3 regions of the Nonomuraea sp. B208 genome follow, and region 2 is predicted to be linked to each of the others. Evidence: riboswitches for the same ligand, from Rfam matches in the RefSeq annotation. Region 2 holds a riboswitch; each other region holds the start of a gene.
What was found. Region 2 has a riboswitch for thiamine pyrophosphate ahead of AC27IY_RS17260 (purine-cytosine permease family protein). Riboswitches for the same ligand answer to the same signal wherever they lie in the genome.

Region 1 (9,994 bases), on a different contig from region 2:
CGACCGGCTCTACTCCCAGGGCGGCTCGTTCGGGCGGGTCATCACGCAGGTGGACCTCAAGGTCAACCTGAAGAACCTGGACATCGACCGCTCCTCGGTCGTCGCTGACAACCACGTCGTGACCCGGACGGTCGATCCCGATCCGGAGATCTCCACCTTCGTCCAGACGTGGAAGGACCGGGTGGCCCCGGTCGCGAACAAGGCGATCGGCTCCATCACGGCCGAGCTCAGCAACACCGCCGCCCCCTCCGGTGAGTCCCCGCTCGGCGACGTCATCGCTGACGCCCAGCTCGCCGCCACCAGGACCGGCGGCAACGCGCAGATCGCCCTCATGAACCCGGGCGGCGTGCGGACCTCGCTCAACTACCCCTCCTCCCCGGCCGGCGAGGGCGACGGCGTCGTCACCTACGGCGAGGCGTTCACCGTGCAGCCGTTCAACAACCTCATGCAGGTCGTGACGCTGACCGGCGCCCAGCTCAAGACGGTGCTGGAGCAGCAGTTCACCGGCGGGCCCAACAACCAGGCGTTCACCAAGATCCTCCAGCCCTCCGCGAACTTCACCTACACCTACAGCACCAGCGCCCCCTGGGGCTCCAAGGTGTCGGACATGAAGATCGACGGCGTGCCGGTGACGGACACCCAGGCCATCCGGGTCGCCGCGAACAACTTCCTGGTCGGCGGCGGCGACGCCTTCGCCGCCTTCACCGAGGGCACCGACCTGTGGAGCGGGCCGCTGGACATCGACGCCTTCGTCGACTACCTCGGCGCGAACAGCCCGATCACCCCGCCGGCCACGAACCGCATCACCGTGACCAGCTGAGCTCGGCGGACGGGCCCGCCGCACGGCGGGCCCGTCCCGCGTGCGACAGGGGAAAACCGGTTGACCGGAGGTCGGCCCGGTGGCCATCGTCGGGCGGATGCGCATCGAGTTCACGAGGTTCGCGGCGGCCGACGCCGCCGCCCTGGCCGACTTCCTGACCGGCGAGGAGTGGCCCTATCACGCCGGCGTCCAGGAGCGGGAGGCCGTTCTGCGGCGGGCCGCCGAGGGCGGCTACGACGACGACGGCAACCGTACGTTCTGGATCGTGACCGGCGGCGAGCGCGTGGGGCTGGTCAGGCTCCAGGACCTCGACGACGACACGCCGATGTTCGACCTGCGCGTACGGGCCGCCTGGCGCGGCAAGGGCCTCGGCACGGCGGCCGTCGCCTGGCTGACCCGCTACCTGTTCACCGAGTTCCCCGGGATCGAGCGGATCGAGGGCAACACCCGCCAGGACAACCGCGCCATGCGCGCGGCCTTCCGCCGCAACGGCTACGCCAAGGAGGCGCACTACCGGCGGGCCTGGCCCGCCCCCGACGGGACGCGCCACGACACGATCGGCTACGGCATCCTGCGCGCCGACTGGGAGTCGGGCGAGATCACCCCGCCCGACTGGGACGACGAGCTCACCTGAGCTCGGAGCTCAGCAGCCCCATCATGAGGAAGTCGTGCCGCTTGCCCCGGGTGCGGAAAGCCTCCCGCCTGCGGCCCTCCTCCACGAACCCGACCTTCGTGTACGCCCGCACCGCCGCCGCGTTGTCGGCCACCACCCACAACGTGATGCGGTGCAGGCCCATCTCCTCGAAGGCGTAGCGGCAGATGACCCGCAGGGCGTCGGTGGCGTAGCCGCCGCCCCAGCGGTCGCGGTCGCCGATGGCGATGCTCTGCAGCTCGGCCTCGCCGTGCCGGAAGTCGGTGTCGCCGAGGGCGACGTAGCCGATGAGCTTGCCGTCGTCGAGCGCCTCGATGCCGAGGACCATCTGCTCGAAGGTGTTGCGCGGGCGGTTCTGGCCCTTCTCGATGTTCTGGGCGAGGGAGATGGGCGGGGTGCCGTCCATCCACCGGCCCACCTCGGGGTCGTGGTACCAGCGCCACAGCGGCTCGCTGTCGGCGGGTTCGAGGGCTCTCAGGCGTACGCGTCGTCCGGTCAGCACGCCGGCCAGATCTACCAGGCCGGCGCTCGCGCCCGCAAAGGGATTTCCGGGGTCAGGCGTACAGGAAGTAGTAGTTGTACTGGAACTCGCAGTGCCAGAAGCCCCACCAGCCCTGGCTGTAGCCGTACTGGCCTACCCGCTGGCACTCGGAGTAGTCGTAGTAGACGCCTCGCAGGCTCTCGGCGTGCGCCGGGGCGGCGGTGAACGTCGTCAGCGCGCCCCCCACCAGCAGAGCCGAGACGAGCAGAGCACGTGCTTTGCGCATCGATACCTCCCGCGGAACGGTTCCTGCCGGGATTGTCAGGGAAAAAGGCGCTCAACCCTCGCTCGGACAGCGGGTAAAGCGCAATGGAAGGGCCTGATCAGGAGAAACAGGGCATAAGGCCACTGAAAGTTTCACCCGCGCTCATGGCGGTTTCAAGCGCGACCACGCCGGGTAAGGCCGTCGGTAATTTCTGCGCTACCTGTTGTTCAGGAGCCACAAATGTCCGCTGTCACGCTCACTCCCGCGGCTCGTGAAGCTCTGCGTGACGACGAAGTGGTGTTCTTCGACTGGCACGTCACCGGCCTCTGCTGCGCGGACGCCGGCGAGTTCTCCGTCCGGCCGCTGCGCCGCTCCCGCCTGCCGAAGCGGGCGCGCGGCCTGCTGCCCGGCGTCGTGTACGCGCACCCCACCGCCTGGGTGCACCTGGCCGGGGACCCGGTCGCGATCGACTGCCGCCCGCTGTGGCGCTGGCGGCGCTTCACCACCGATCTGCCGCCGGACGCCGGCCTCCGCTGCTGCCTGGGGCGTCCGCTGTATGGCTCTTCCCATGGGAGGTAACCGGTGAAGCTGCGTTCCGTCATCATCTGGACGGCGGTCGCCGTCGTGGGCGCCACCGGCTGGGCGGTGCTCGCCCTGTCCCGGGGCGAGAACGTCAACGCGGTGTGGCTGCTGTGCGCCGCGCTCGGCTCGTACGCCATCGCCTACCGGTTCTACGCCCGCTTCATCGTGCGCAGGGTGCTGCGGGCCGACGACCGCCGGGCCACCCCGGCCGAGCGGCTCGACAACGGCATCGACTACCAGCCGACGGACCGGCGCATCCTGTTCGGCCACCACTTCGCGGCCATCGCCGGCGCCGGGCCGCTGGTCGGGCCGGTGCTGGCCGCCCAGATGGGCTACCTGCCCGGCACCATCTGGATCATCGCGGGCGTCATCTTCGCCGGGGCCGTCCAGGACATGGTGGTGCTGTTCTTCTCCATGCGCCGCAACGGCCGCAGCCTCGGCCAGATGGCCCGCGAGGAGATCGGCCCGATCGGCGGGGCGGCCGCGCTCGTGGCCGTGTTCGCCATCATGATCATCCTGCTCGCGGTGCTGGCGCTGGTCGTGGTCAACGCGCTCGCGCGCTCGCCGTGGGGCGTCTTCTCGATCGCGATGACCATCCCGATCGCCCTGTTCATGGGCTTCTACCTGCGGGTGCTGCGGCCGGGCCGGGTCGTCGAGACGACCGTGATCGGGGTCGCGCTGCTGGTCCTCGCCATCGTGGCGGGCGGCTGGGTGCAGGGGTCGAGCTGGGCGCCGTTCTTCACGCTGAGCCCGTCGGCGCTCGCGCTCTGGCTCATCGCGTACGGGTTCGTCGCCGCGGTGCTGCCGGTGTGGATGCTGCTCGCGCCGCGCGACTACCTCTCGACGTTCATGAAGATCGGCACCATCGTGCTGATCGCGATCGGCATCGCGGTCACCATGCCGCCGCTGCGCACCACCGCCTTCACCGACTTCGCCTTCAACGGCAAGGGGCCGGTCTTCGCGGGCTCGCTGTTCCCGTTCGTGTTCATCATCATCGCCTGCGGGGCGCTGTCCGGGTTCCACGCGCTGATCTCCTCCGGCACCACGCCGAAGCTGATCCAGAAGGAGAGCCAGGTCCGGATGATCGGCTACGGCTCCATGCTCATGGAGTCGTTCGTGGCCGTCATGGCCATCACGGCGGCCTGCGTGCTGTCGCCCGGCCTCTACTTCGCGATGAACGCCCCGGCCGGGGTGCTCGGCGCCACCGTGCAGTCGGCCTCCGAGGCCGTCGCGAACATGGGCTTCACGATCACCCCCGAGCAGCTCCAGGCCGCGGCGGCGGCCGTGCAGGAGGAGACGCTGATCGCCCGCACCGGCGGTGCGCCGACGCTGGCCGTCGGCATCTCGCAGATCTTCTCCGGCTTCCTCGGCGGGGCCGCGCTCCAGGCGTTCTGGTACCACTTCGCGATCATGTTCGAGGCGCTGTTCATCCTCACGACCGTGGACGCCGGCACCCGGGTGGGCCGGTTCATGCTCCAGGACACCCTCGGCAACCTGTGGAAGCCGATGGCGCGGGTGAGCTGGTGGCCGGGCCTCGTGGGATCGAGCGCGGTGGTCGTGGCGGCCTGGGGCTATTTCCTCTACCAGGGCGTCAACGACCCGCTCGGCGGCATCAACCAGCTCTTCCCGCTGTTCGGCATCGCCAACCAGCTCCTCGCGGCGGTGGCGCTCACCGTCGCCACCACGCTGCTGATCAAGAGCGGGCGGCTCAAGTGGGCCTGGGTGACGGGCGTGCCGCTGGCCTGGGACGCCGCGGTCACCCTGACCGCGAGCTACCAGAAGGTCTTCTCCGCCGACCCGACCCTCGGCTTCTTCGCCCAGCGCGACCGCTACCAGAGCGCGATCGACCAGGGGCAGGTGCTCGCGCCCGCCAAGTCGATGGACGCGATGCGGCAGATCGTCATCAACTCCACCGTGGACGGCGTGCTGGCCGCGCTGTTCGCCGTCATGATCATCATCGTGATCCTCGACGCGGTCCGCGTGTGGGTGACGGCGATCCGGGCGCGCGAGCCGCTGCCGACCACGGAGGAGCCGTTCGAGGAGTCGAAGCTGCTCGCGCCGTCCGGCCTCATCGCCACCCGCGAGGAGAAGGAGGCGATGGCCGCCCGCGGCCCCGCCGGCCCCTAGCGGAGCCAGCGGTCCGTGGGCCAGCCCTCGCGCCGCCAGGCGCTGTCCCAGAACATCCACTCGTACGCCGCCGCCGTCAGATAAGCCTCCTCCATCGCCGCCCGCGTGCCGGCGTCCGCGCCTTCGGCGAGCCGGTCGGCGATCGCCTTGGCCCGGGTCACCGACGCCGCGAACTCCGGGTCGGAGTAGGTGGAGATCCACTTGCCGTACGGGTGGCCGCCGAGGTCGCCCGCCCGCCCCAGCAGCGCCGTGCCGACGTCCTGGTAGATCCAGAAGCACGGCAGCACCGCCGCCACCAGCACCGGGTACGGCGCCGCCAGCGCCGTCGCCTGGAGGTAGGACGCGTACGCCAGGCACGTCGGCGACGTGGCGATCCCGGCCGCGTCCGCGCCCAGCTCGGCCACGTAACCGGCGTGCAGCAGGCGCTCGGCGGCCAGCGCCGTGTGCGCGCTGCTCGCGAAGAACGCCGCCTCGTCCAGGTCGGTGGCCCGCGCCGAGGCGGTGGCGAGCGCCTTGGAGAACGCCTCCAGGTAGCGGGCGTCCTGCACGATGTAGAACGCGAACCGGTCGGCGTCGAGGGTGCCGTCGCCGAGCGCGACGTTGAACGGGTGGCCGTGGATCGCGGTCATCAGGTCGGCCGTGCGCAGCCACATGTCATCGCAGAACATGACGTCCCTTCGCTAGTGCGAGCTAGATCAGGTTCGACGGGTGTGATCTCAGCCCGGATCGCCGGGCACCCCGCGTCAGTCGATCACTGTAACAGGTGTTCGGATATGGTGGACGGGGTGACCGGCGAGGAGACCCGCGAGGGCGTGACGCTGACCAATCTCGACCAGCCGTTGTTCGACGGGGCCGAGGCCACCAAACGCGACCTGGTCGACTATCTCGACGCGGTCGCGGACCGCCTGGTGCCGGTGCTGCGCGACCGGGCGCTCTCGGTCGTCCGGGTACGCCCCGGGCAGGAGCCCTTCATGCAGAAGAACCTGCCGAAGTACGCCCCTCCGTGGATCGAGCGCGTCTCGGTGTGGGCGGACTCCTCGCGGCGGCAGGTGACGTACGCGCTGGGCAACGACCGGCGGACGCTGATCTGGTTCGGCAACCAGCGGGCGGTGGAGTACCACCCGGCGCTCATCGCCGGCGACCACTTCACCCACCTGGTGCTGGACCTCGATCCGCCGGAGGGCGCGGAGGCGTTCGGGCTGGCCGTGCGGGCGGCGTTCCTGGTGCGGCAGGCGCTGGCGGACGCGGGGCTGGCGGGCGCGGTGAAGACCAGCGGGGCCAAGGGCGTGCACGTGTTCGTGCCGGTCGAGCCGGGTGTCCCGATGGAGGACCTGGCCGCCGCCACCCGCGCGATCGGGGCCCGCGCCGAGCGGCTGGACCCGGGGCTCGCGACGACGGCGTTCATCAGGGAGGACCGCGCGGGCAAGGTCTTCATCGACTCCACGCGGGCGGGCGGCGCGACGGTCGTGGCCGCCTACAGCCCGCGGATCCGGCCCGGCGTGCCGGTGTCGTTCCCCGTGCCGTGGCCGGACCTGGACCGGGTGACGCCGCGCGACTTCACCATCAGGACGGCGGCGGCGCTGGTCGACAAGAGCGATCCGTGGGCGGGGGAGATGCCCGGGCCGCAGCGACTGCCCGCCGACCTGGTGGAAGAGGGGCACACGATCCCGGTGGCGCGGGTGCAGGCGATGCACGAGGGGAAGCGGCGTGCCCGTGCCCGCCGCGAGGCGACCTGAGACGGCGTGAATCCGCGGCGACAGTGGGCCTTCTCAGCGGCCCGGTGCCGGGTTACGTTCGCGTTCGGCGCGGCTCGGGGGGACTGCGCGCGCCCGTAACCGATCCCGGCACAGGGAGATCCGTCGCATGCGTATGCGTAGAATCGCCGTCGCGCTCGGCCTGCTCCTCACCACGGTCCCCGCCGCGGTCCTCGCCGCGCCACCCGCGCAGGCGCGGACCGGCGGCCTCGACGACGTCTTCGCCAAACTGCTCGTCCAGCAGGTCAAGGGCACGAACGTGGCCAAGCACCTCAAGGCGTTCCAGGCCATCGCCGACGCGGGCGGCGGCACCCGCGCCGTCGGCACCCCCGGCTACCGGGCCTCCCGCGACTACGTGGCCGGCAAGCTGCGCAGGGCCGGCTACAAGGTCACCCTGCAGCCGGTCACGTTCGTGAAGAGCTGGAGCGAGAACGCCCCGCCGACGCTCGCCGTGCAGGGCGGCGCGACGTACGCGCCGAACGAGGACTTCTTCACCTTCGCGCCGTCACCGTCCGGCGACGTGACCGCGCAGGTCCAGGGCGTGGACCTGACCCTGCCGCCCGCGCCGTCGCCCTCCTCGACCAGCGGCTGCGAGGTGGCCGACTTCGCCGGGTTCGTCGCCGGCCGGATCGCGCTCGTCCAGCGCGGCACCTGCCCGTTCGTCACCAAGGTCGAGAACGCCCTCGCCGCCGGCGCGAGCGCGATCATCATCTTCAACGAGGGCCAGCCGGGACGGACCGACGCCTACCCGCTGGACATCGGCGGCCTGCAGGGCCTGCCGATGGTGTTCGCCGACTTCGCGGTCGGCCAGGCGCTGGCCGCCACGCCCGGCGCGACCGTGCACCTCAAGGTCGACGCCAACATGGTGCTCGGCACCGAGGACAACGTCATCGCCGAGTCCCGGCTCGGCGACCCGCGCCAGGTCGTCATGGTCGGCGCGCACCTCGACAGCGTGACCGAGGGCCCCGGCATCAACGACAACGGCTCGGGCAGCGCCGCCATCTTGGAGGTCGCCGAGCAGATGGCGCTCTACCCGGTCAAGCACAAGGTCCGTTTCGCGTTCTGGGCCGCCGAGGAGATCGGGCTGCTCGGCTCCACGCAGTACGTCGCCTCCCTGTCGCAGCAGCAGCGCGACCGCGTCCGGCTCTACCTGAACTTCGACATGATCGCCTCCCCGAACTACGCGTACAAGCTGTACGACGGTGACGACTCCGACGCCACGGGCTCCCCGGCAGGACCGCCCGGATCGGCCCAGATCGAGCAGCGGCTCGCCACGTTCTTCGGCTCGCGCGGCCTGGCCACGGTCGGCACCGACTTCGACGGCCGCTCCGACTACGGGCCGTTCATCGCGGTCGGCATCCCGTCCGGCGGCATCTTCACCGGTGCCGAGGGCGTCAAGACCCCCGAGGAGGCCGCGCTGTTCGGCGGCACGGCCGGGGCCGCGTACGACGGCTGCTACCACCAGGCGTGCGACACGCTCGCCAACGTGAACGCGACGGCGCTGGACGTCGACTCCGACGCCATCGCGGACTCCGTCGCCCGCTACGCCTTCGACCTGCGCTCCATCCCGCCGAGAACGGCCACCGCCGCCCGCGCCGCCCTCAGCGCCGCGGCCGGCTGAGTCCACCCGCCGGGCGGCGACGCCGGCCGCCGCCCGGCAGGGGATCAGAGGTCGCCCATCAGGTCGAGGAAGGCGGTGGCGGCGGGGGAGGGGCGCTCGGCCCAGATCAGGTGCTCGACGCGGGCCGGGGCGTCGCGGAGGCGGATGACGCGCAGGTCGCGGAGCCGGGGCGCGTACGCGGCGGGGAGCAGGCCCACGCCGAGCCCGTGACGGACGAGGTCGGCCATGAACTCGGCGGACGACACCTCGAAGGCGACGTCCCGGCGGACGCCCGCGGCGGCGAACGCCTCGTCGGACTGGGCGCGGCCGGCGTGCCCGGCGCGGAAGTCGACGAACGGCTCGTCGGCGAGGCCCGCCAGGTCCGTCTCCTCGTCCGTCAGATGGTGGTCGGGCGCGACCACGGCGACCAGCTCGTCCCTGGCCAGCGCGCGGCCGCGGACGCCCCTCGGCTCGGCGCGCGTGGTCAGGCCGAGGAAGGCCACGTCCACGTCGGCCCGCCGGACCCGCTCGATCAGGTCCTCGCTGCCGGCCGCGGCCAGCGTGACGCGCACCCGCGGGTGCCGGCGGCGGAACTCCTTGAGCAGGGCCGGCAGGTCCACCGCCGCGACCGTGGTGATGGCGCCGATGGCCAACCGCCCGCGCAGCTCGCCGCTCGCCGCGGCCACCTCGGCCCTGGCCCGGTCGGCGGCCTCCAGGCACTCGCGGGCCGCGGGCAGGAACGCCTCCCCGGCCGGCGTCAGGCGGACGCGCCGGCTGGTGCGCTCGAACAGGCGGGCGCCGAGCTCGCGTTCCAGGGCGGCGATCTGGTGGCTGAGCGCCGACTGCACGACCCGGCAGTGTTCGGCGGCCCGGGTGAAGTTGCTGGTCTCGGCGACCGCGACGACGTACCGCAGTTGTTGCAGCTCCATGACATCAATCGTGCAGCACGATCGATCTCGATGAAAACTATGTGTTGGACTCATTGATCGATGGGGGCCCACTCTTGGATGTATGACTGTGCATGGAGATCGCCCGCTGTCAGCCACGCGGGCCTGGCTGGGGGTCGCCGCGATCACGGCGAGCCTGTTCGTCTTTCTCACCACCGAGCTGATGCCGGTCGGCCTGCTCACCCCCTTGAGCGAGAGCCTGGGGGTGTCGGTGGGCGCCGCCGGGCTCATGGTCACGCTCCAGGGCGTCTCCGCCGGGCTGGGGGTGCCGTTCATCGTGGCCTGGACCAGGCAGGTCAACCGGCGGGTACTGCTGTCCGCGCTGCTCGCCGTGCTGGCCCTCGGCAACCTGGTGACCGCCCTGTCGCCGAGCTACGCGCTGATCCTGACCACGCGGCTGTTCATGGGGTTCGCCAGCGGGGTGTTCTGGGCCATCGGCGTGGGCATGGCGATGCGCCTGGTGCCCGAGCGGCAGGCGAACAGGGCGTCGGCGACGGTGATGTCCGGCATCTCGATCGCCACGGTGGCGGGCATACCGCTGGGGACGTTCCTGGAGAGCCGTACGGACTGGCGGACCACGTTCCTCATCTGGGCCGGGCTCAGCGTGCTGGTGTTCGTCGCGGTCACGGCGCTGATCCCGTCGCTGCCGTCGCGCAACGCCGTGCCGGTCAGGGAGGTCTTCGGGCTGCCGGTCAGCAACGTGCCGCTGCGGCTGGTGCTGGTCACCGTCGTGCTGTTCGTGCTCGGGCACTTCGGGGCGTACACG
Region 2 (9,994 bases):
CCGACGCTCCGGCCCGCCCCGCCACGGAGCTCCGCATCGGCGAGGAGACGGTCCGGAGCACACCCACCACGGAGAGCACCGTCACCGCGGAGACCACCCTCAGCACGGAGACCGCTCTCAGCACGGAGACCACCCTCAGCACGGAGACCACCCTCAGCACGGAGAGCACCCTCAGCACAGGGGCAGCCGGATCTCGAACCGGCACCCCGGCCCGTCGTTGACCACCCCGATCACCCCGTCATGCGCCTCCACGATGCCCTGGGCGATGGCCAGCCCGAGCCCGGCCCCTCCGTCGGCGGTCGGCGTGCGCGCGCTCTCCCCCCGGAAGGCCACCTCGAACACGCGAGGCAGGTCCTCCTCCGGGATGCCGCCGCAGCAGTCGGCGACCGACAGGCACGCCATGCCGTCGTCCACGGCGGCCCGCAGCACCACGGACCGGTCCGACGGGGTGTGCCTGATGGCGTTGACCACGAGGTTGCCGAGGGCGCGCCCCAGCGCGCCCGCGTCGGCCTCGACGGGCACGGCGGCGTCCGCAGCCTCGGCGGTCAGCAGCACGCCCTTGGCGCGGGCGAGCGGTTCGGCGCCCGCGACCGTGTCGGCGACGAGGTCGGCCAGCCCGACCCGCGCCCGCGACAGCCGCAGCGCCCCGGCGTGGATGCGCGACAGCTCGAACAGGTCGTCCACCATGGCCGACAGCCGCTCCACCTCCAGCTTGATCTGCCCGTGGTAGCGGGCGACCGTCGCGGGGTCGGAGACCACGCCGTCCTCCAGCGCCTCGGCCATGGCCCGCATGCCGGCGAGCGGCGTACGCAGGTCGTGGCTGACCCACGCGACCAGCTCGCGTCTGGCGCCCTCCAGGGCCCGCTCGCGGGCGTACGACTCCTCCAGGGTGTTCGCGATCTCCTGCAGCTCGGCGGGCAGCCCCTGGGGCGCCTGGAACGGCGGCTCCCGTACGGCGTCCACGAGCCGGCGGCTCTCCCGTACGACCCGCTTGGACAGCACGAACGCCACCCCCAGGCCGACCAGCCCGCCGACGGCCACCACGCTCAGCACGAAGTCCTTGACCGGCCCCTCGATGATCATCTTGGCGATGATCGCCACGACGCCGGCCAGCGTGGCCGCCACGGCCACCACCACGACCACGGCCAGCATCACGCCGATCGAACGCGTGCGCAGCCGCCCCATCGCCCAGATCCCGCCGAGCGCCACCAGCAGCCCGAGCCCGGCCGCCACGGCCACGACCATCGGCAGCTCCCCGACCGCCACGGCCGGAGAGACCCCGTGCGGCGCCATCAGCCCTCCATCGGCTCGTAGCGGTAGCCGACTCCCCACACGGTGACGATCCTGCGCGGCGCGGTCGGATCCGGCTCGATCTTCTCCCGCAGCCGCCGCACGTGCACGGTCACCGTGGACGAGTCGCCGAACGACCACCCCCACACCTGGTTGAGCAGCGCCGACCGGCTGAACGCCTGGCGGGGGTTGCGCATGAGGTAGGCCAGCAGGTCGAACTCGCGGGCGGTCAGCATGACCTCGGCGCCGCGCAGGCGTACCTCGTGGGCGCCGACGTCCACCGTCAGGTCGTCGTCGCGCAGCACCCCGGTGCCGCCGGTCACGGACGCGCCCCGCGCCCGCCGCAGCACCGACTGCACCCGCAGGGCCAGCTCGCGCGGGCTGAACGGCTTGACCACGTAGTCGTCGGCCCCCGTCTCCAGGCCGACCACCCGGTCGATCTCCTCGCCCAGCGCGGTCAACATGATCACCGGGACCGGCCAGCGCTCCCTGAGCCTGCGGCACACCTGGAGCCCGTCGAGCCTCGGCAGCATGAGGTCGAGCACCATGAGGTCGGGCGGCTGCGCGAGAGCCCGGCGCAGCGCCTCGGCGCCGTCGCCCACGCACTCGACCTCGTGCCCGTCACGCTCCAGATAGCGGGCGACCACCTCGGAAACGGTCGGATCGTCCTCGACCACCAGGATGCGCGTGTTCACCACTTCACGGTACGGCTCACGCCCCCGGGACCGCCGCTCACGTCATCACTCCGTAAGCCTCGCGGCCCCTGCCCGCAGGACGTACGGTGGCCTCATGAGTAGAGTCGTGATGATCGTCATAGGGGCCCTGCTGGGCCTGTTCGTGGTGTTCAACTTCCTGCTGCCGCTGCTGGCGGGGCTGTTCAAGCTGGCCTTGATCGTCGGTCTGATCGCTCTGGTCCTGTTCGTCGTGGTCACCGTGATGAGCAAGTCCTCCCGTTCGCAGTGACCCAGCTCCTCTTCGACCCGTGGCTGGCCGGGATCACCATGGTGGCGATCCTGCTGCTGGTCGCGTGGGCGGCCACGTTGCTGCCCGTCCTCGGCGGGGAGCCCCTGGGCTTTCCGCTGACCTACGCGCGCCGCACCGCCTTCCAGCGTCAGCGCGACCCTGACGCCGCCGGGCGGTCCCGCCCGCGCGCTCCTTAGGCACGCCCCGCTTCCCCAGGCAAGCGGGGCTCGCCGCCGGGTGAGCCCCATCCCGATCGTCCCCATGGATGGAAGGCTCGCTTTTTCATGATCGATTCTCTTGTCACGTTCGTCGTCGGCGCGGCCGGGGGCGACGCCGCGCTCGCGATCGTGCTGTTCACGCTCGCCGTACGGCTCCTGCTGCTGCCGCTCAACGTGCGCCAGGCCCGTACGGCGCGGATCCGCGAACGCCTCGCCCCCAAGCTCCAGGCGCTGAAGAAGCGCCACGCGCGCCACCCCGAGCGGCTGGTCGAGGAGACGAGGGCGCTGTACGCCGCCGAGGGCAGCTCGCCGTTCGCCGGGTTCCTCCCGATGCTGGGGCAGTTGCCGTTCCTGTGGCTGATGTACCGGGTGGCCACGCATCCGACGGCGCTGGCGGGGCACACGTTGTTCGGGGCGCCGCTGGGGCAGCAGGTGGCGGGACTGGTGGCGAATTACGGTCTGCTCAGTGTGCCCGTTTCGGTCTTCGCACTGGTCATCCTGCTGGTCGCGGCGGTGGCGTGGCTCTCCGCGAGGAACATCAGGGTCGGCGACGACCAGCCGGAGCTGCTCAGGAGGATGGCGAAGCTGGCGCCGTACGGGTCCGTGATCGCCGTGCTGGTGCTGCCGCTCGCGGCGGGGCTCTACCTGCTGGTGTCGAACGCGTGGGCGGCCGCGGAGCGGGCCGTGCTCTACCGGCGCCCCGCCGGCGCGGGCGCCTGACGCGACTCAAGGGCCGGTCAGCCGGCCTCCTTCAACGCCGCGACCTGCCCGTTCATCGACGCAGCCTGAGGAGCGGGCAGGATCGCCCACACCGTCGTGGTGTCGCCGTCGTGGCGCACCCCCCAGCTCTCCGCGACGTACTCCACGATGCCGAGCCCCCGCCCCCCGAGCGAGGACAGGGTCGGCCGGGCCGCCCGTGGCTCCGTCGCCGCGCCTCCGTCACTCACCGCGACCTCGATGTGCCCGTCGCTGCGCAGCCAGGCGACTCTCACCATGCCGGACGGCAGCGGGTGCGCGTGCCGCAGCGCGTTGCTCAACAGCTCGCTCACGACGAGCACGGCGTCGTCGATCGCCGTGGCGAAGACCCCGCTGTCCTGCAGGTCCGTGCTCAGACGCTGGCGGGCGACGGCGACGCTGGACGGCGCGTACGGCAGCAGCACCACGCTTGACACACCCACCTCCCCGTTCCCTGTGCCCCCCGCGGGAACACTCCCCGGTACGACCGAAATGCCCCGTTACTCGATCCCAGAAACCGCATCTCGATCACAGCTTGTACACATTGGAAGATAGATCAGCTCAACCGTGACCACCTCGTTACCGCATCGGTGTGTCGGATCCGATAGTGCCGGCGGCCTTCAGCACCAGCCGCATCCTGGTGCCCCCGCCGGGCCTCGGATGTGCGCTCACGTCTCCTCCTTGTGCCCTCGCCAGACTGCGGACGATGTAGAGCCCGAGCCCTACTCCACCAAACCTTCTCCGGTCCCCGCTGTCCACCTGGACGAACCGCTCGAAGACCCGTTCCCGGTCAGGAGCGGCGATACCGACGCCCTCGTCGTCCACCACGACCACCACGTCGTCGTCCTCCGGCCACGCCTCCACGCGGATCAGCCCGCCCTTGGGCGAGTACTTGAACGCGTTCTCCAGGAGCTGCCCGAGCACGATGTCCGTGGCGAGCGCGTCGCCGAGCACGCAGGGCAGCCCGTCGCCGATCGCGACCTCCACCCGGTGCCGGTCCGACAGCACGGGCAGCCCCAGCGTGGCCGCGTGGATGCGCTCGGCCAGGTCGAACTCCTCGATGCGCACCTTGAGCTCGTCCGCTCCTGCCCGCGCGCCGAGCAGCAGGTGGTCCATGAGCTGCCCGAGCGACCTGGCCCGCTCGGCGATGGTGTGCACGGCCGCGCGCCGCTCCAGGTCGCCGAGCTTGTCCCAGCGGGCGTCGAGGGTCGAGGCGAACCCCCGCACGATCGTGATCGGCGTGCGCAGCTCGTGGCTGGTCGTGGCGAGGAACAGGTCCTTCGCCTCCTCCAGCTCCTTGGCCCTGGTCACGTCGCGGAAGTCGACCACGACCTCGCCGGTCTCCTCGATCCGCGCGCCCACGACGTCCAGCCACCGCCCGGTCTCCAGCTGGAAGGTGAGCTTCTCGCCCGGCTCGGGCAGCGGGAACGGCGGCGGCCCGCCGAGCACGGTCTCCTCGGGGATCGCGGTGATCTCGGCTGCGGCCGGGTTCCAGCGCACCACCCGCCCGGCCTCGTCCAGGACGGCGATGCCGTCGGCGCTGGCGTCGAAGACGGCCCGCTCGTGGGCCCGCTGCCGCACCGCCTCCTGGTAGGCGACGGCGTTGCCGACCGCGATGCCCGCGTGCCCGGCCAGCAGCTCCAGCAGCTCCAGCTCCAGGTGGCCGGGGGTGCTCCTGGCGAACAGCGCGTAGAGCGCGCCGTAGGGCCGGCCGCCGACCGCGGCCAGGCCGAGCGCGATCGTGTGCAGACCTTTCAGCCGCGCCCACACGAGGTCGTCGAGCCCGCTCGACTCCAGCAGGACGGTCTTGCCCGTGCGTAAGAGCCGGTCCACGAGGCTCGTCCGCAGGTCGGTGGTGGTGCCGCGGAGCCCGTCAGGCAGCTCGTACGTGCTCACCAGCCGCAGCCGCTCCCCCTCGATGAGCACGAACCCGCCCGCGTCGGCCCCGGTCAGCTCGGTCAGGCTGGCCGAGATGCGGTCGAGCACGGCCGACAGCTCCAGGTCGGAGTTGATGTCGCCCACCACGTCGGTCAGCCGGCGCACCAGCCTGGCCCGGCGCGCCATCCGGGTCTTCGCGACCTGGTCGGCCCGCGCCAGGTGGTGGACGCACACGTAGCCGGCGACGGCGCTGCCGAGCCGCAGCGCGCTGATGTCCACCCGCACGTCGAGGAGGTCGCCGGCGCTGTCGAGCCGTTTGGTGCGCACCGACACCTGGCCGCCGGTCCGTACGCGCTCCAGCGCCGCGTTGTGCTCGGCGGTCAGCTCCGCCGGGACGATCGGCGCCCGGCGGCCCAGCATCTCCGCGGCCGTCCAGCCGAACAGCCGCTCGGCCGCCTCGTTCCAGACCAGCACAGTCTGGTCCCTGTCGACCGCGACGACGGCGTTGGGCGAGCTGTCGAGCACCGCGCGGGCGATCTCGTCGTCACTACCGGCCCATTCGTCCCCCACTCCTCCATAGTGCACGTGGCGCGGTGGGTGCGTCGGGCGATCCGTCCGATACGCTGCGGTCACGACGATTCCGGGAGGGCGAGGGCATGACGAGCGGCGAACTGGACGCCCTGCTGCGCGTGACCTCCAGCACCTACCGGGGAGACGCACCCGACATCGCGTTCGGCACCTACGACGGCGCCGTGGGCCGGCTCGTGCTGGCGGTGACCGCCAAGGGCGCCGTGGCCTGCTCCTTCGAGCCGGAGAACGACGTCTTCGAGCTGATCAGCCGCACCGTGGGCCGCTTCATCGGCCCCGACCCGCGCCGCCTCGACCCGCTGCGCAGAGAGCTGGACGCCTACTTCTCGGGGCGGCTGCGGGCCTTCGCCACGCCGGTCGACCTGGCGCTCGCCACGCCGTTCGCGCGCACGGTGCTGCAGAAGACGATGGCGGTCCCCTACGGCACGACCACGACGCTGGAGCGCATCGGCGAGAGCATCGGCCGGCCGCGCGCGCTGCGGGCGATCGGCAACGCGCTGGCCTCCAACCCCCTCTGCGTGATCGTCCCCTGCCACCGGGTGGTGCGCGAGGACGGCGCGCTCGGCGACTACGCGGGGGGCGTCGCCGCCAAGCAGCACCTGCTCAACGTCGAACGGCGCGCCTCGACCGGCCCGTGAGCGCCCCGGCGAGCAGCGTCACCAGCGCCGCCACCAGGGCCGCGCCGAGCGCGCCGTTCATCCACGGCTGGCGGGTGAAGCCGATCGCGTCGCGCAGGCCCGCCCAGATGCCGTCCCAGGCGGCGACGGTGGGCGTCGAGGTGGTCAGCCAGTAGGCGACGAACCCGAGCGCCCACGGCACCAGCATGCTCGGGCGCGAGGGGGCGTCCTCGGCGGTGTTCCACTGGCCGGCGCGGGCGAAGACGAAGTAGTCCACGGCCAGCACGGCGAACATCGGCACGAAGACCGCCCCGATCACGCCGAGGAACGCGCCGTACGAGGTCACGTCCACGACCAGGGCGATCGCGACGGTCAGCACGCCGATCGCGACGGAGAACAACCGCCGGTCCACGCGCGGCAGCAGGTTCTGCAGGGACATCGTGGTCGAGTAGACGTTCGCGAACGACTGGTCGGTCTCGCGCAGCACCAGGATGCCGAAGAACAGCGCGCCGAGCGGGGCCGCCACGAACGGCGCGAAGACCGCCGTGCTGTCGGCGGTGACGGCGGCGGAGCCGGCGATGGCGACCGCGTACACGCCGAGCCCCAGGCAGGCGACCTGGGCCAGCGTGTAGCCGCCGACGACGCCGGTGAACGCGGCGCGGCTGGAGCGGGAGTGCCGGGCGAAGTCGGCGGCCATCGGCACCCAGGAGACCGACAGGGCGATCACGTAGTCGACGGCGGCCGGGAACGCGGTCCACGAGCCGCCGGTGTACGTGGGGGCCTCGTTCAGGAAGAACCAGGCGAACCAGAGCATCGAGATGATCACGCCGACCGTAACGTAGCGGCGCAGCAGCCGGATCGAGCCGAGCGGCCAGATCGTCAGCGCGGTGGTGAGCACCCCGGCGACGATCACCCACACCTGGTAGGGCACCCCGCCGAAGATCGCGGTGGCGGCCTTGGCGATCACCCACAGCTCGAACGCCCCCCAGCCGAGCATCTGGACGATGTTGAGCACCGTGGGGACGTAGGAGATCTTCGCTCCGAACAGCCCGCGCAGCAGCACCATGGCGGGCTGCCCCGTCCGCGTGCCGGGGACGGCGGACAGACCGACCATGGCGGTGCCGATGAGGCTGCCGACCAGGGCCGCGACGAGCGCGCCCGCCAGGCTGAGCGGGGCGTTGCCGAGGGGGTCGAGCAGGAACAGCGCCCCGGAGAAGCCGAGGAGGCTGACGCCGAGGTTGGCCCAGAGGGCGCCCTGGTCGAGGACGCCGAGCGTCTTCGGCGGAGCGCCGTCGAGGGTCAGGGGGACTTCGTCGGCGACATGCGCCATCGCACACTCCCTACGCCGGCATTACCCGGACAGGTTCAGGCGGTCGGCAGCGGCTGGTCAGCTGCCCTCTCAGCCCGGCGAACCCCGAGCTCCCGCGACGATCTGTAGTTTTCGCCCTCATGATGCCTCAATGGCGCCAGAAGCGCCATATGAGGCTCTTCCTCGGCCGATCAGGCCACGAACGGGTCCTGACCGGTCTCGCTCACCATGGGCCGGCGCGCGGCCTCCCACGACTGCATGCCGCCGCCGACGTTGACGGCGTCGCGTCCGAGCTGGTTGAGCCAGGCCGCGACCTGCAGCGACCGGCCGCCGACCCGGCAGACGACGTAGACGGTGCGGTCGGCCGGGATCTCCTCGACCCGGCCCTGGATCTGGGTCATGGGGATGTGCACGGCCTCCGGCGCGTGGCCCGCGAGCCATTCGTCCTGCTCACGCACGTCGAGCAGGTAGGCGTCCGCGGGGACGGCGCTGGCCTCGGTCTCAGGAACGGTCATGCTTCCATTGTCCCGCCCGCGCGGAGCTATTTGAGCAGCTTGGACATCCGCCGGTCGGCCAGGGGCTTGCCACCCGTCTGGCAGGTCGGGCAGTACTGCAGCGAGGAGTCGGCGAACGACACCTCGCGGATCGTGTCGCCGCACACGTCGCAGGGCTGCCCCGTCCGGTTGTGCACGCGAAGGCCCGACTTCTTCTCCGCCTTGAGGTCCTTGGCGGCCAGGCCGTGCGCCCGCTCGACGGCGTCGGCGAGCGTCGTGACGATGGCCTCGTGCAGGTCGGCGACCTGCGCGTCGGTCAGCGTCCCGGCGATCTTGAACGGGGACATCCGCGCCGCGTGCAGCACCTCGTCGGAGTAGGCGTTGCCGATGCCCGCGATGATCTTCTGGTCGCGGAGCAGGCCCTTGATCTGGGTACGGTTGCCGCCCACGATGCGCTTCAGCGCGTCCACGGTGAAGGCCGGGTCGAGGGGGTCGGGGCCGAGGGCGGCCACGCCGGGCACCTCGTCCGGATTTTTCGTGACATAGATGGCGAGCCGCTTCTGCGTCCCCGCCTCCGTCAGCTCGAACCCCGGCGCCTGCCCCTCGTCGTCGGGCGCGAAGCGCACCCGCGCCGCGAGCGGGCCCTTGCCCGGCCGCACCGGCTTGGCCCCCGACATGTCGTCGCGCCAGCGCAGCCACCCGGCCCGCGCCAGGTGGAAGACCAGGTGCAGCCCGTCACAGTCGAGGTCGAGGAACTTGCCGTGCCTCGCCACCCCGGTGACGGTGAGCCCGCCGAGCGCCGTGACCGGCGGATCGAACGTCTTGAGCGCCTGGATGCCGACCACTTCGACGGCCATGATGGACCGGCCCACCGCCCGTTCGCGCAGGAAGTGGGCCAGAGACTCCACTTCGGGAAGTTCCGGCATGCCCCCAGAGTACGGTGCGCGCCGGACCATCCACAGCCTGTGGAAAGCGCCGGGCGATTAGTGTCGGGGCATGAAGGTGACGATCGCCGAAGAACTCCTCCTGCTCGCGTACAGCGAGGACGAGGGCAAGCAGCTCATCAGCACCGTGCAGCTCGACCCCGCGCTGGCCGGCGCGCTCCTCGCCGAGCTCGCCGTCGAGGGCCGCGTCGAGCTGACGGACGACAGGCTCGTGCTCATCGACTCCGCATCTACCGGGGACGACGAGCTGGACGCCGTGCTGAGCCGCCTGGGCGACGAACGCAAGGAGCGCAAGCCCGCCTGGTGGGTGCAGCGCCTGCAGTCGCACAAGCTGCGGGCGCGCCTGCTGACCAGGCTCGCCCAGTCCGGCGTGCTGACCGAGCAGCGGGGCAAGGTGCTCGGGATCTTCCCCGTCACGCGCTGGCCGGAGGCCGACCCGAGCGTGGAGGCCGACGTCAGGGAGCGGGTGGCGAGCGTGCTCGGCGGCGCGGAGCCCGACCCCCGCACCGCCGTCCTGATCGCGATCATGCACGCGGCCAAGCTCGACCGCAAGGCGTTCCCCGGGGCGAGCAAGGAACGGGTGAAGGAGCTCGCCGAGGGCGCCTGGGCGGGCGACGCGGTGGCGAGGACGATCGCGGCCATCAACGCCGCCACCATCACCGCGATCACCGCCGCCACGGTCGTCGCCACCAGCGGCGGCTGAGCACCCGGAGGGGCCAGGGCTCAGTTGGCGTCGATCACTTCCTTCGGCACCGGCTTGTCCTCCTTGAGCGCGTCGAACAGGGCGACCGCCTTGGTGCGGTCCCACTTGATCGCCGTGCCGCCGCTCGCCACGCTCTCCTCCCCGCCGAAGGGCACCACGGTCGTCACCGGGCTGTCGCCCATGGACAGCCCGAGCGACAGCATGTCGAACACGCCCGTGTCGGTGTCGACCTCGACGGCGTCGGTGGCGCTCATG
Region 3 (9,994 bases), on a different contig from region 2:
ATCTGCGCGGGCCGCCCCGAACGCTCGGCCGTGCTGTCCACCCACGACCAGCCGACCGCCGCCCGCCACCTCTACGCGAGCCTCGGCTTCGTCGACCTGCTGTCCGGGTTCGTCTTCCCCGGCGGCTACGAGGAGTACGCCATCGCGGGCCGCCCGCTCCCTCTCCCCTGAATCGTGGTTTACCGCGTGATGACCTCGGGCATGAGTCATCACGGAAAGTGACCGACCCTTTACCGACCGATCCGGTTACCCTGCCGTCATCCGCCCGGTCCCCCTGCGGGCGGATGACGGCCCGCACCCGCTCATGGACGAGCCTTTACGCGGGCCTCTCAGGCGGGCCTCTCAGGCGGGCAGCGAGGCCGGCTCCAGGCGCTGGAACACCTCGCGGGAGGCGCTGGAGCGGTTGAAGGTGATGAAGTGGATGCCCGGCGCGCCCTCGTCCAGCAGCCGCTGGCACAGCTCGGCGCCGTGGTCGATGCCGAGCCGCCGCACCGCCGCGGGATCGTCCTTGACCGCCTCGAAGCGCGCCGCCACGTCCGCCGGGAACGGCGCGCCCGACAACTGCTCGGAACGCGCGATCGTGCTCATCTGGGTGACCGGCATGATGCACGGGATGATCGGCGTGTCGCAGCCCTGGGCCGCCACCCTGTCGCGCAGCCGCAGGTAGTCGTCGGCCTGGAAGAACATCTGGGTGATGGCGTAGTCGGCCCCGGCCCGGCACTTGCGTACGAAGTAGTCGGTGTCGGACTCGATGGACTCCGAGCGCGGATGTTTGTACGGGAACGCCGCCACGCCCACGCAGAAGTCGCCCGCCTGGCGGACCAGGCGTACGAGCTCCTCGGCGTAGAGCACGCCCTCGGGATGCCGCACCCACTCGCCCGTGGGGTCGCCGGGCGGGTCGCCGCGCACGGCCAGGATGTTGCGCACCCCGGCGTCGGCGAAGCGCCCCACCAGGTGGCGCAGCTCGCGAACGGAGTGGTTGACCGCGGTGAAGTGGGCCACGGGGGTCAGTGTGGTGTCGTGCGCGATGCGCTCGACGATGTCGACGGTGCGGTCACGGGTGGAGCCGCCGGCGCCGTAGGTCACCGACACGAACGTCGGCCGCAGGGACTCCAGCTCCCTGATCGCCTTCCACAGCTGCCGCTCGCCCTCGTCGGTCTTCGGCGGGAAGAACTCGAACGAGAACGTGCGTTTGCCGGAGGCGAGCATGTCGCGGACGGTGGGGACACGTCCCGGCAGGACGGAGGGTCGACCAAGCGCCATGCCCCACAGGTTACAGGCAGCGGCGCGGCCCGCCGTGGCCGCGGATCGGCGCCGCTCGCGCGCGCCCCGATCGGAACCGCTCGAACCGGCCACTAGTCTCGGAGTCATGACCAGTGACGCCGCGAGCATGGACGTCCTGCGCACGCGGGTTGAGCGTGCCCTGGGCGCCTTCGTCGAACGCCAGCTGCCCGCCTCCGGTGACCCCGACTTCCAGCCGCTCCGCACGGCCGCCGAGGACCTGCTGGCCGGCGGCAAGCGGCTGCGGCCCGCGTTCTGCTACTGGGGGTGGCGCGGCGCGGGCGGCGCGGACGGCCCCGGCATCTTCACCGCCGCCGCCTCCCTTGAGCTGCTGCAGGCCAGCGCGCTCGTGCACGACGACGTGATGGACAAGAGCGACCTGCGCAGGGGCATGCCGGCGGCGCACCGCCGCTTCGAGGCGCTGCACGAGAAGGAGAGCTGGCACGGCTCGGCCGCGCAGTTCGGCGAGGGCGCCGCGATCCTGCTGGGCAACCTGCTGCTGATCTGGTCGGGCGAGATGTGGCGCACGAGCGGGCTGCCCCGCGAGTCGCTGGAGGCGGCCCAGCCCGTGCACGACCACATGCGCACCGAGCTGATGTGCGGCCAGTACCTCGACCTGCTGGAGCAGGCCCACGGCGAGAACACCTTCGACTCGGCGCTGCGGGTGGCGCTCTACAAGAGCGGCAAGTACTCCGTCGAGCAGCCGCTGCGGCTCGGCCTCGCGCTGGCCGCCCGCGAGCTCGCGCCCTGGATGGACGAGCTGTGCACCGGCTACGGGCGGCGGGTCGGCATCGCCTTCCAGCTCCGCGACGACATCCTCGGCGTCTTCGGCGACCCGGCGCAGACCGGCAAGCCCGCGGGCGACGACCTGCGCGAGGGCAAGCGCACCATGCTCGTGGCGCGCACGCTCTCCGCCGCCTCCCCCGTCGAGGCCGCGACCGTGCGGCGCCTGCTCGGCGACCCCGGCCTCGACGAGGACGGCGTCGCCACGCTGCGCGGCGTCATCGAGGGCACCGGCGCGCTGAGCGCGTGCGAGGGCCTCATCGGCGACTACCTCGGCGAGGCGCTGGCCGCGCTCGACCGGGCCCCGGTCACCGAGGAGGCGCGCACAGCGCTGAAGGAGCTGGCGATCGCCGCCACGTCCCGCACCACCTGAGCGGCCGCGCAGGACAGCTGAAGGAGCTCGCCATCGCTGCCACGTCCCGCACCACCTGAGCGGCCGCGCCGGACAGCCCAAGGAGCCGGCGATCGCCGCCACCTCCCGCACCACCTGATCAGCCGCGCAGGACATGCGAGCGCCGCCCCGCCGGAGGGCGGGGCGGCGCGAGGGTCGGGTGGGTGGGTCAGGCCGCCGCGGCCAGGCGCTTGGCGAACTCCGCCGCCGCCGCGCCGGGATCGTCGGCCTCGGTGATGGCGCGCACGACGACGACCCGGCGCACGCCGTACGACAGGACCTCGTCGAGGTTGCCGAGGTCGATGCCGCCGATGCCGAACCACGGCCGCGCCTCGCCCAGCGACGCCGCGTGCCGCAGCAGCGACGGGCCGGGGGCCGGGCGGCCGGGCTTGGTCGGCGTGGGCCAGATCGGCCCGCAGCAGAAGTAGTCGACGCCCTCCTCCACGGCCGCGGCGGAGGCCTCGGCGGCGGAGTGGGTGGACCGTCCGATGACGATGTCGTCGCCGAGTATCTCTCGCGCGACCGTCGTGGGAAGGTCGTCCTGCCCCAGGTGGAGCACGTCGGGACGGGCGGCGTGGGCGATGTCGGCCCGGTCGTTGACCGCCAGCAGCTTGCCGTGCCGGTCGCAGGCGTCGCGGAAGACCTCGAGGAGGGCGAGCTCTTCGCGGGCCTCCAGGCCCTTCTCCCGCAGCTGGACGATGTCCACGCCGTTAGCCAGCACCGTGTCGAGGAACTGCGCGAGGTCGCTGCGGTCGCGGCGGCCGTCGGTGCAGAGATAGAGGCGGGCGTCAGAAAGCGAGGGCCTGGGCACGCCGCTTGACCTCTGTGTGACGGCCGGCCTTGATCGCCTCGATGGGCGAGCCTGGCAGCGAGTCGTCGGGGGTGAAGAGCCAGCGCAGGGACTCGGCGTCGTCGTAGCCGGCGTCCTGCAGCACGGTCAGGGTGCCGGGCAGGCCCTTCATCACGTCCTTCCCGTCGAGGAACACCGCGGGCACCTGCGGGGACCCGCTGCCCTCCCGGCGTACGCCGAGGAGCTTGTGATCCTTGAGGAGTTGCTTGGCCCGCCCGATCGGGAGTTCCAGGCGCTGGGCCACTTCGGGGAGCGTGAGCCACTCGCTGACGAGCTGGTCGGTCTCCCGGTCGATCTGTGCAACAGAAAGCGTCACGGAACCACAACTACCACATGCCGTGCTTGCTCAAACAACACAATCCCGTAGGGGGACGTCTGGATCTACCAGGCGTTCCGCGTCCAGCCGGGAGCCCGCGCCGATGATGCGGCGGCCCTGGACGAGGTCGCGCGGCCGGTCGACGGCGAACACCGCGGCGAGGGTGTCGTCGTCCCTCAGCCAGACGGCCGACCACTTGCCCTCGGGGCCGCCGCGGTAGAGCAGGCGCTCGCCCGCGGGGTGATGGCCGGCGTACTGGACCATGTGCCCGAACTGCTCCGACCAGAAGTACGGCACCGGGTCGTAGACGGCGTCCTCGCCGAGCAGGCTCGCGGCGGCGACCTCGGGGGCGTTGAGCGCGGTGTCCCAGTGCTCGACCCGCAGCCGGTCCTGGAAGCGGCGCGACCACCAGGCGGCGCAGTCGCCCACCGCGACCGTGCCGGGCAGCGAGGCGCGCAGGTGCTCGTCCACGACGACGCCGTTGTGCAGGTCGAGGTCGGCGTCGGCCAGCCACTGGACGGCCGGGCGCACGCCGATGCCGGCGACGACCACGTGCGCGTCGAGGAACTCGCCGCCGACCAGCTCGACGCCGCCCTCCTCGACGGAGTGGACCATGGCGCCGAGCCGCAGGTCGATGCCGTCGTACCAGCGTTCGGTGCGGGCGCCGATCTCCGGGCCGACGGCGGTGGCGAGCGGCGCGGGACCGGCCTCGACCACGGTGACCGCGCAGCCGGCCCGGCGGGCGGCCGTGGCCACCTCGGCCCCCACCCAGCCCGCGCCGGCGACCACGACGCGGGCGCCGGGCACGAGCGCGGCGCGCAGCTCGTGCGCGTCGTCGAGGGTGCGCAGGACGTGCTGCGGGCCGTCGCCGGGCAGCCGGACCGGGTCGGCGCCGGTGGCGATGACCAGGCCGTCGTAGCGCAGCTCGCCCTCGGTGGTCTCGACGGCGCCCGGCCGCAGCGCGGTGGCGGACACGCCGGGACGGAAGGCGACGCGCAGCGCGGCGAGGTCGGTGTCGACGAACGTGGTGTCGGACTCCCCGAGCAGCACGCTCTTGGTCAGGGGCGGACGGTCGTAGGGGCGATGGCGTTCCCGCCCGACGAGGGTGATCCTGCCGCCGAATCCGCGCCCGCGCAGCGCCTCGACCGTGCGTACGCCGGCCAGGCCCGCTCCCACCACCACGACATGGTCCACGACCAAGACCATAGACGGGTACGGGGCCCGGCGGCGAAGGGGGGCGTGTCTGGCGCCGCCGGCGAGGTCGTAGGCTGGGGGCGTAAGACGCGCGGGAGTCCGGCCGTGACCGGGCTGAGAGGAAGGCTGCACAGGGCCTTCGACCGCAAGACACCTGATCCGGATCATGCCGGCGAAGGGAGCGCATGGTGGAGGTCATCGTCGGCGGCGGGGTCGTCGGGCTGTCGGTCGCGTGGCGGCTGGCGCGGGCGGGGCGGCCGGTCACCGTGGTCGATCCCGACCCCGCGGGCGGGGCCTCGCACGCGGCGGCGGGCATGCTGGCGCCGGTCAGCGAGGTGACCTACACCGAGGAGCCGCTGTTGCGGCTGGGCCTGGCGTCGCTGCGCCGCTGGCCGGCCTTCGCGGCCGAGCTGGCCGCCGACGCGGGGCTGCCCGAGGGGGCGCGCGGGGTGGACCTGCGCGCGGAGGGCACGCTCGACGTGGCGTTCGGGGCCGACGACCTCGCGGCGCTGGACGAGCTGGCCGCGTTCATGGACAAGCTGGGGCTCCCGGTGGAGCGGCTGACCGGGCGTGAATGCCGCCGCCTGGAGCCGATGCTGGCGCCGTCGGTGCGCGGCGGCCTGCTGGCCGCCGGCGACGCCTGGGTGGACCCGCGCCGGGTGACGGCGGCGCTGCTGGCCGCGCTGGAACGGCGGGAGGTGCCGCTCGTCCGCGCCCGGGTCACCGCGCTGCTGCGCGAGGACGAGAGGGCGGGCCGGGTCACGGGTGTGCGGCTGGAGGGGGGTGCCGAGTTGCCCGCCACGACGGTGGTGCTGGCGGCCGGGGCCTGGAGCGCGGCGCTGGCCGGGGTGCCGGTGCGGCCGGTCAAGGGGCAGATCCTGCGCCTGCGCTCGCCGCAGCCGCTGCTGACCCGGTGCGTACGCGGCTCCGTGCACGGCTCCCCCGTCTACCTCGTCCCCCGGGGCGACGGCGAACTGGTGGTCGGCGCGACCCAGGAGGAGCTGGGCTTCGACACCCGGGTGACCGCCGGCGGCCTGTACGAGCTGCTGCGCGACGCCAGGGAGCTGGTGCCCGGCGTGACCGAGCTGGAGCTGGCCGACGTGGTGGCGGGCCTGCGCCCCGGCACGCCGGACAACGTGCCGATCGTCGGGCCGGCCGGGGACGGGCTGGCGCTCGCCACCGGACACCACCGGGGCGGCGTGCTGCTCGCGCCTCTGACGGCGGCCCTGGTGGCCGGGGAGGCGGGCGGCGAGGAGGGCGGGCTGGCGGCGTTGTGCTCGCCGGCGAGATTTGGAGAGATCGCATGATGGTGCAGATCAACGGGGCCACGCACGAGGTCGCCGACGGGACGACCGTGGCGCAGGCCGTACGGGCCCTGACCGCGGCGACCACCGGGGTCGCCGTGGCGGTCAACGACGAGGTGGTCACGCGCGGCGCATGGGAGACCACGGCGCTGCGCGAGCGCGACCGCGTGGAGGTGCTGACGGCGGTGCAGGGTGGATGATCTGATCATCGCCGGGGAGAAGTTCTCCTCCCGGCTCATCATGGGCACCGGCGGCGCCCCCTCGCTGGAGGTGCTGGACCAGGCGCTGGCGGCCTCCGGCACCGAGCTGACCACGGTCGCCATGCGGCGGCTCGACCCGCACGCCCGCGGCTCGGTGCTCGACGTGCTGCGCGAGCGCGACATCAAGGTGCTGCCCAACACGGCCGGCTGCTTCACGGCGGGCGACGCCGTGCTGACGGCCCGGCTGGCCAGGGAGGCGCTCGGCACGAACTGGGTCAAGCTGGAGGTCATCGCCGACGAGCGGACGCTGCTGCCCGACCCCATCGAGACCTTCGACGCGGCCGAGCGGCTGGTGGCCGACGGGTTCGTGGTGCTCCCGTACATCGGCGACGACCCGGCGCTGGCGCGGCGGCTTGAGCAGGCGGGCTGCGCGGCGGTGATGCCCCTGGGCGCGCCGATCGGGTCGGGCCTCGGCATCCGCAACCCGCACAACATCGAGCTGATCGTGGAGGCCGCGTCGGTACCGGTGATCCTCGACGCGGGGATCGGCACGGCCAGCGACGCCGCGCTGGCGATGGAGCTCGGCTGTGACGCGGTGCTGCTGGCGACGGCGGTCACCCGGGCCCAGCGCCCCGACCTCATGGCGGCGGCCATGAAGGCGGCGGTGACGGCCGGGCGGCTGGCGCGGCAGGCGGGGCGTATCCCGCGCCGCCGCTACGCCGAGGCGTCCTCCCCCATGATGCCCTGACGCGGGAGACAGGAGGGACGCGCCGGGGCTCGCGGGGCTCCGGCGCGTCGCAGGGGGCACGGCTCGGCATCGGTTTCGGGCGGCCGGGCCCTGCCGGTGCCAAAACGCCCGTAAACTCAGCGGGGTGGATACGACGACTGCGGACCCTCTGGTCGGGCGGCTCCTCGATGGACGCTATCGCATCGAGAGCCGGATCGCCCGGGGCGGTATGGCGACCGTCTACCTGGCGCTCGACGTCCGGCTGGACCGGACCGTCGCGCTGAAGGTCATGCACCGCTCGCTCGCCGAGGACCCGGCGTTCGTCAGGAGGTTCATCGGCGAGGCGAAGTCGGTGGCCAGTCTCTCCCATCCCAACGTCGTGCACGTCTTCGACCAGGGCACCGACAACGACGTCGTCTACCTGTCGATGGAGTACGTGCCGGGCCGCACGCTCCGCGACGTCCTGCGCGAGCGCGGCCGGCTGCCCGCCCGCGAGGCGCTGGAGATCCTGATCCCGGTGCTGGCCGCCCTGGGCGCGGCCCACCAGGCCGGCATGGTGCACCGCGACGTCAAGCCCGAGAACGTCCTGATGACCGACGACGGGCGGGTCAAGGTCGTGGACTTCGGCCTGGCCAAGGCCATCGAGGCGACCAACCAGACGCGCACCGGCGTGATGATCGGCACCATCGGCTACATGGCGCCCGAGCAGGTGCTCACCGGCGCGGCCGACGTGCGCAGCGACGTCTACGCGGCCGGCATCATGCTGTTCGAGCTGGTGACCGGGCAGCAGCCCTACGACGGCGAGACGCCGATGTCGATCGCCTACCGGCACGTCCACGACACGGTGCCGCCGCCTTCCGCGCTGGTGCCCGACGTGCCGCCGCTGATCGACACGCTGGTGGCGCAGGCGACCGCGCGCGAGCCGCACGACCGGCCGAAGGACGCCACGGCCCTGCTGGTGGCGGCGGTCGACGCGCACCGCATGCTGCCGCGCACCACGCTCCCGCCGACGCCGCAGGGGCAGCCGTACGGGCCGGGGCCGGGCTCCGGGCCGGTGCCGTTCCCCGGCTCGGGCGCGATGACGGGCGCGAGGGCGGTGTCGGGCGCGGTGTCGGGTGCGGTGTCGGGCGCGGTGTCGGGCGCGGTTCCTGGAGCGTTGTCCGGCCCGATGGCCGGGTCCGGGGCGCAGTTCCGCCCGCAGCCGCCGTCCCAGCCCAACGACCGCACCGCCGTGCACGCGGCCCCGTCGATGCCGCAGGACGCCCCCGCGCACACGCTCATCCAGCCGCGCGTCGAGGTGCCCGAGCCGGCGCGGCGGCGCGGGTTCCGGCCCAACTGGTTCCTGGTGGCGCTGGCCGTCGTCATGGTCGCCGCCATCGCGCTGACCGGGTGGTTCTTCGCCCAGCCCGACTACGTCAAGGTGCCCAGCCTGGTCGGCAGGAACATGCTGCTGGCCGAGCAGAGCGCGGTCAACGGCGGCTTCAAGGTCAAGAAGGCTCCCGGCCAGTACTCCGAGAAGACCGCCGAGGGCCTGGTGCTGGCCACCGAGCCGGTCGCCGGCACCGAGGTCGAGCAGGGCAGCACGATCACGCTGACGCCCTCGCTCGGCCCCAAGCGCGTGGTCGTGCCCAACGTCACCGGCATGACCGGCAACGACGCCCGCGCCGCGCTCGCCAAGGAAGGGCTCACCCCGGGCTCGGTGAAGCGCCTGCCCAACACGGAGGTCGAGCGCGACAAGGTGATCCGCTCCTCGCCGCAGGTGGGCGAGAAGGTCAAGGAGGGCGCGCGGGTCGACATCTTCGTCAGCGCCGGCCTGCTGATGCCCGACGTCGGCGGCATGCCGAAGGACGAGGCCGCCGCCTACCTCGGCCAGCAGGGCTTCCAGGTGCAGGTCCAGGAGGTGGACGACGACGCCGAGCCGTGCACCGTCATCGCCCAGGTGCCGAAGGCCAAGTCCGAGGTCGACGGGGGCGCGCAGGTCATGGTCACGGTGGCGCGCTGCCAGACCGACTTCTGGCAGTGGTTCGGCCAGGGCGACACCCAGGCCCGCGACGACCAGCAGCTCGCCATCGTCCCCCAGGTGATCGGCAAGAACGTCAACGACGCCCGCCGTGACCTGGAGGCACAGGGCTTCAAGGTGCAGGTCCACCGGCTCGGAAACCGCGGCGTGGTGCAGTTCCAGCGCCCGCTCCCCAACAGCGAGCGCCCGGCCGGAGCCACCGTCCACCTCTGGCAGTGACCCCCGGACTGACCCCCGGACGCCGGGTCAGGGCGTCAGGTGTCCGTGGAGGCGGACCCGCGCCAGGCCGCCGTCCGGGTGGATGTCCACCCGCACATGGGTGACCGGCGCGGCCGCCGCCAGGCGGAAGCGGTGCGGGGTGTCCGGCTGCAGGCGGGTGCGCGGCAGCAGCTCCACGGGCGCGGCCGCGCCGGGCTCGCCGTCGAAACCGGTGAGGGTGACCGCGGCGGGGGCGTTGAAGAGCAGGTTCGTGGTGTCGATCTCGGCCAGCACGGGCACGCCGCGCCCGGCCAGCCGGATGATCAGCCAGTCGTTGCCGCCGTCCCGCCGCCGCGCGGTCTCCCAGCCCTCCGCCTGGTGGCGGGCCAGGCCGGGGGCGATGACGTTGTGGGGGGCCGAGTAGAAGTCGTCGGAGCAGGCGGTGACGACGCCGCCGTTGGCGAGGGCGGCCAGGTCGAGGCCGAGGCCGTCGTACACCGACAGGTCGGGTCGGGGTTCGCCGTGCGCGCGCAGCCGGGCGACGCCGCCGTCAGGGAAGATGCTGAGCCGTACGTGGGTGGCGTGGAAGCCGCCCGCGACCTCGAAGTGGTGCTCGGCGTCGCCCTTCAGCGCGGCCCGCGGCACGATCTCCGTCCACGGGGCGGCCAGCAGCTCGGCGGGTGACGGGTGGCCCTCGACGCGGGCGGCCTCGACGGTCGCGTACGGCGGG

Region 1: linked by a shared signal. The riboswitch ahead of AC27IY_RS28620 (TenA family protein) and the one ahead of AC27IY_RS17260 (purine-cytosine permease family protein) in region 2 are both predicted to bind thiamine pyrophosphate.
Region 3: linked by a shared signal. The riboswitch ahead of thiO (glycine oxidase ThiO) and the one ahead of AC27IY_RS17260 (purine-cytosine permease family protein) in region 2 are both predicted to bind thiamine pyrophosphate.

The regions. Positions count from the first base shown of each region.
Region 1 is NZ_BAAJOU010000025.1:131,899-141,892, reverse strand. Features, by position in the region: gene AC27IY_RS28650 (bifunctional metallophosphatase/5'-nucleotidase) at 1-820, shown strand, start outside; gene AC27IY_RS28645 (GNAT family N-acetyltransferase) at 918-1,454, shown strand; gene AC27IY_RS28640 (GNAT family N-acetyltransferase) at 1,447-1,974, opposite strand; gene AC27IY_RS28635 (hypothetical protein) at 2,027-2,239, opposite strand; gene AC27IY_RS28630 (hypothetical protein) at 2,459-2,797, shown strand; gene AC27IY_RS28625 (carbon starvation CstA family protein) at 2,801-4,927, shown strand; gene AC27IY_RS28620 (TenA family protein) at 4,924-5,595, opposite strand; TPP riboswitch at 5,583-5,678, opposite strand; gene AC27IY_RS28615 (DNA polymerase domain-containing protein) at 5,701-6,663, shown strand; gene AC27IY_RS28610 (M28 family metallopeptidase) at 6,791-8,302, shown strand; gene AC27IY_RS28605 (LysR family transcriptional regulator) at 8,347-9,210, opposite strand; gene AC27IY_RS28600 (MFS transporter) at 9,293-9,994, shown strand, end outside.
Region 2 is NZ_BAAJOU010000021.1:106,575-116,568, reverse strand. Features, by position in the region: gene AC27IY_RS17305 (hypothetical protein) at 1-221, shown strand, start outside; gene AC27IY_RS17300 (sensor histidine kinase) at 172-1,293, opposite strand; gene AC27IY_RS17295 (response regulator transcription factor) at 1,293-1,985, opposite strand; gene AC27IY_RS17290 (hypothetical protein) at 2,080-2,253, shown strand; gene AC27IY_RS17285 (DUF6412 domain-containing protein) at 2,250-2,450, shown strand; gene AC27IY_RS17280 (YidC/Oxa1 family membrane protein insertase) at 2,538-3,191, shown strand; gene AC27IY_RS17275 (ATP-binding protein) at 3,209-3,643, opposite strand; gene AC27IY_RS17270 (ATP-binding protein) at 3,786-5,654, opposite strand; gene AC27IY_RS17265 (methylated-DNA--[protein]-cysteine S-methyltransferase) at 5,741-6,310, shown strand; gene AC27IY_RS17260 (purine-cytosine permease family protein) at 6,276-7,619, opposite strand; TPP riboswitch at 7,610-7,725, opposite strand; gene AC27IY_RS17255 (rhodanese-like domain-containing protein) at 7,790-8,113, opposite strand; gene AC27IY_RS17250 (Fpg/Nei family DNA glycosylase) at 8,140-9,018, opposite strand; gene AC27IY_RS17245 (GOLPH3/VPS74 family protein) at 9,089-9,739, shown strand; gene AC27IY_RS17240 (LCP family protein) at 9,760-9,994, opposite strand, start outside.
Region 3 is NZ_BAAJOU010000023.1:378,193-388,186, reverse strand. Features, by position in the region: gene AC27IY_RS25720 (GNAT family N-acetyltransferase) at 1-171, shown strand, start outside; gene metF (methylenetetrahydrofolate reductase [NAD(P)H]) at 343-1,263, opposite strand; gene AC27IY_RS25710 (polyprenyl synthetase family protein) at 1,370-2,437, shown strand; gene thiE (thiamine phosphate synthase) at 2,625-3,266, opposite strand; gene AC27IY_RS25700 (Rv2175c family DNA-binding protein) at 3,244-3,621, opposite strand; gene AC27IY_RS25695 (NAD(P)/FAD-dependent oxidoreductase) at 3,652-4,815, opposite strand; TPP riboswitch at 4,897-5,013, shown strand; gene thiO (glycine oxidase ThiO) at 5,001-6,122, shown strand; gene thiS (sulfur carrier protein ThiS) at 6,119-6,319, shown strand; gene AC27IY_RS25680 (thiazole synthase) at 6,312-7,067, shown strand; gene AC27IY_RS25675 (Stk1 family PASTA domain-containing Ser/Thr kinase) at 7,192-9,285, shown strand; gene alc (allantoicase) at 9,313-9,994, opposite strand, start outside.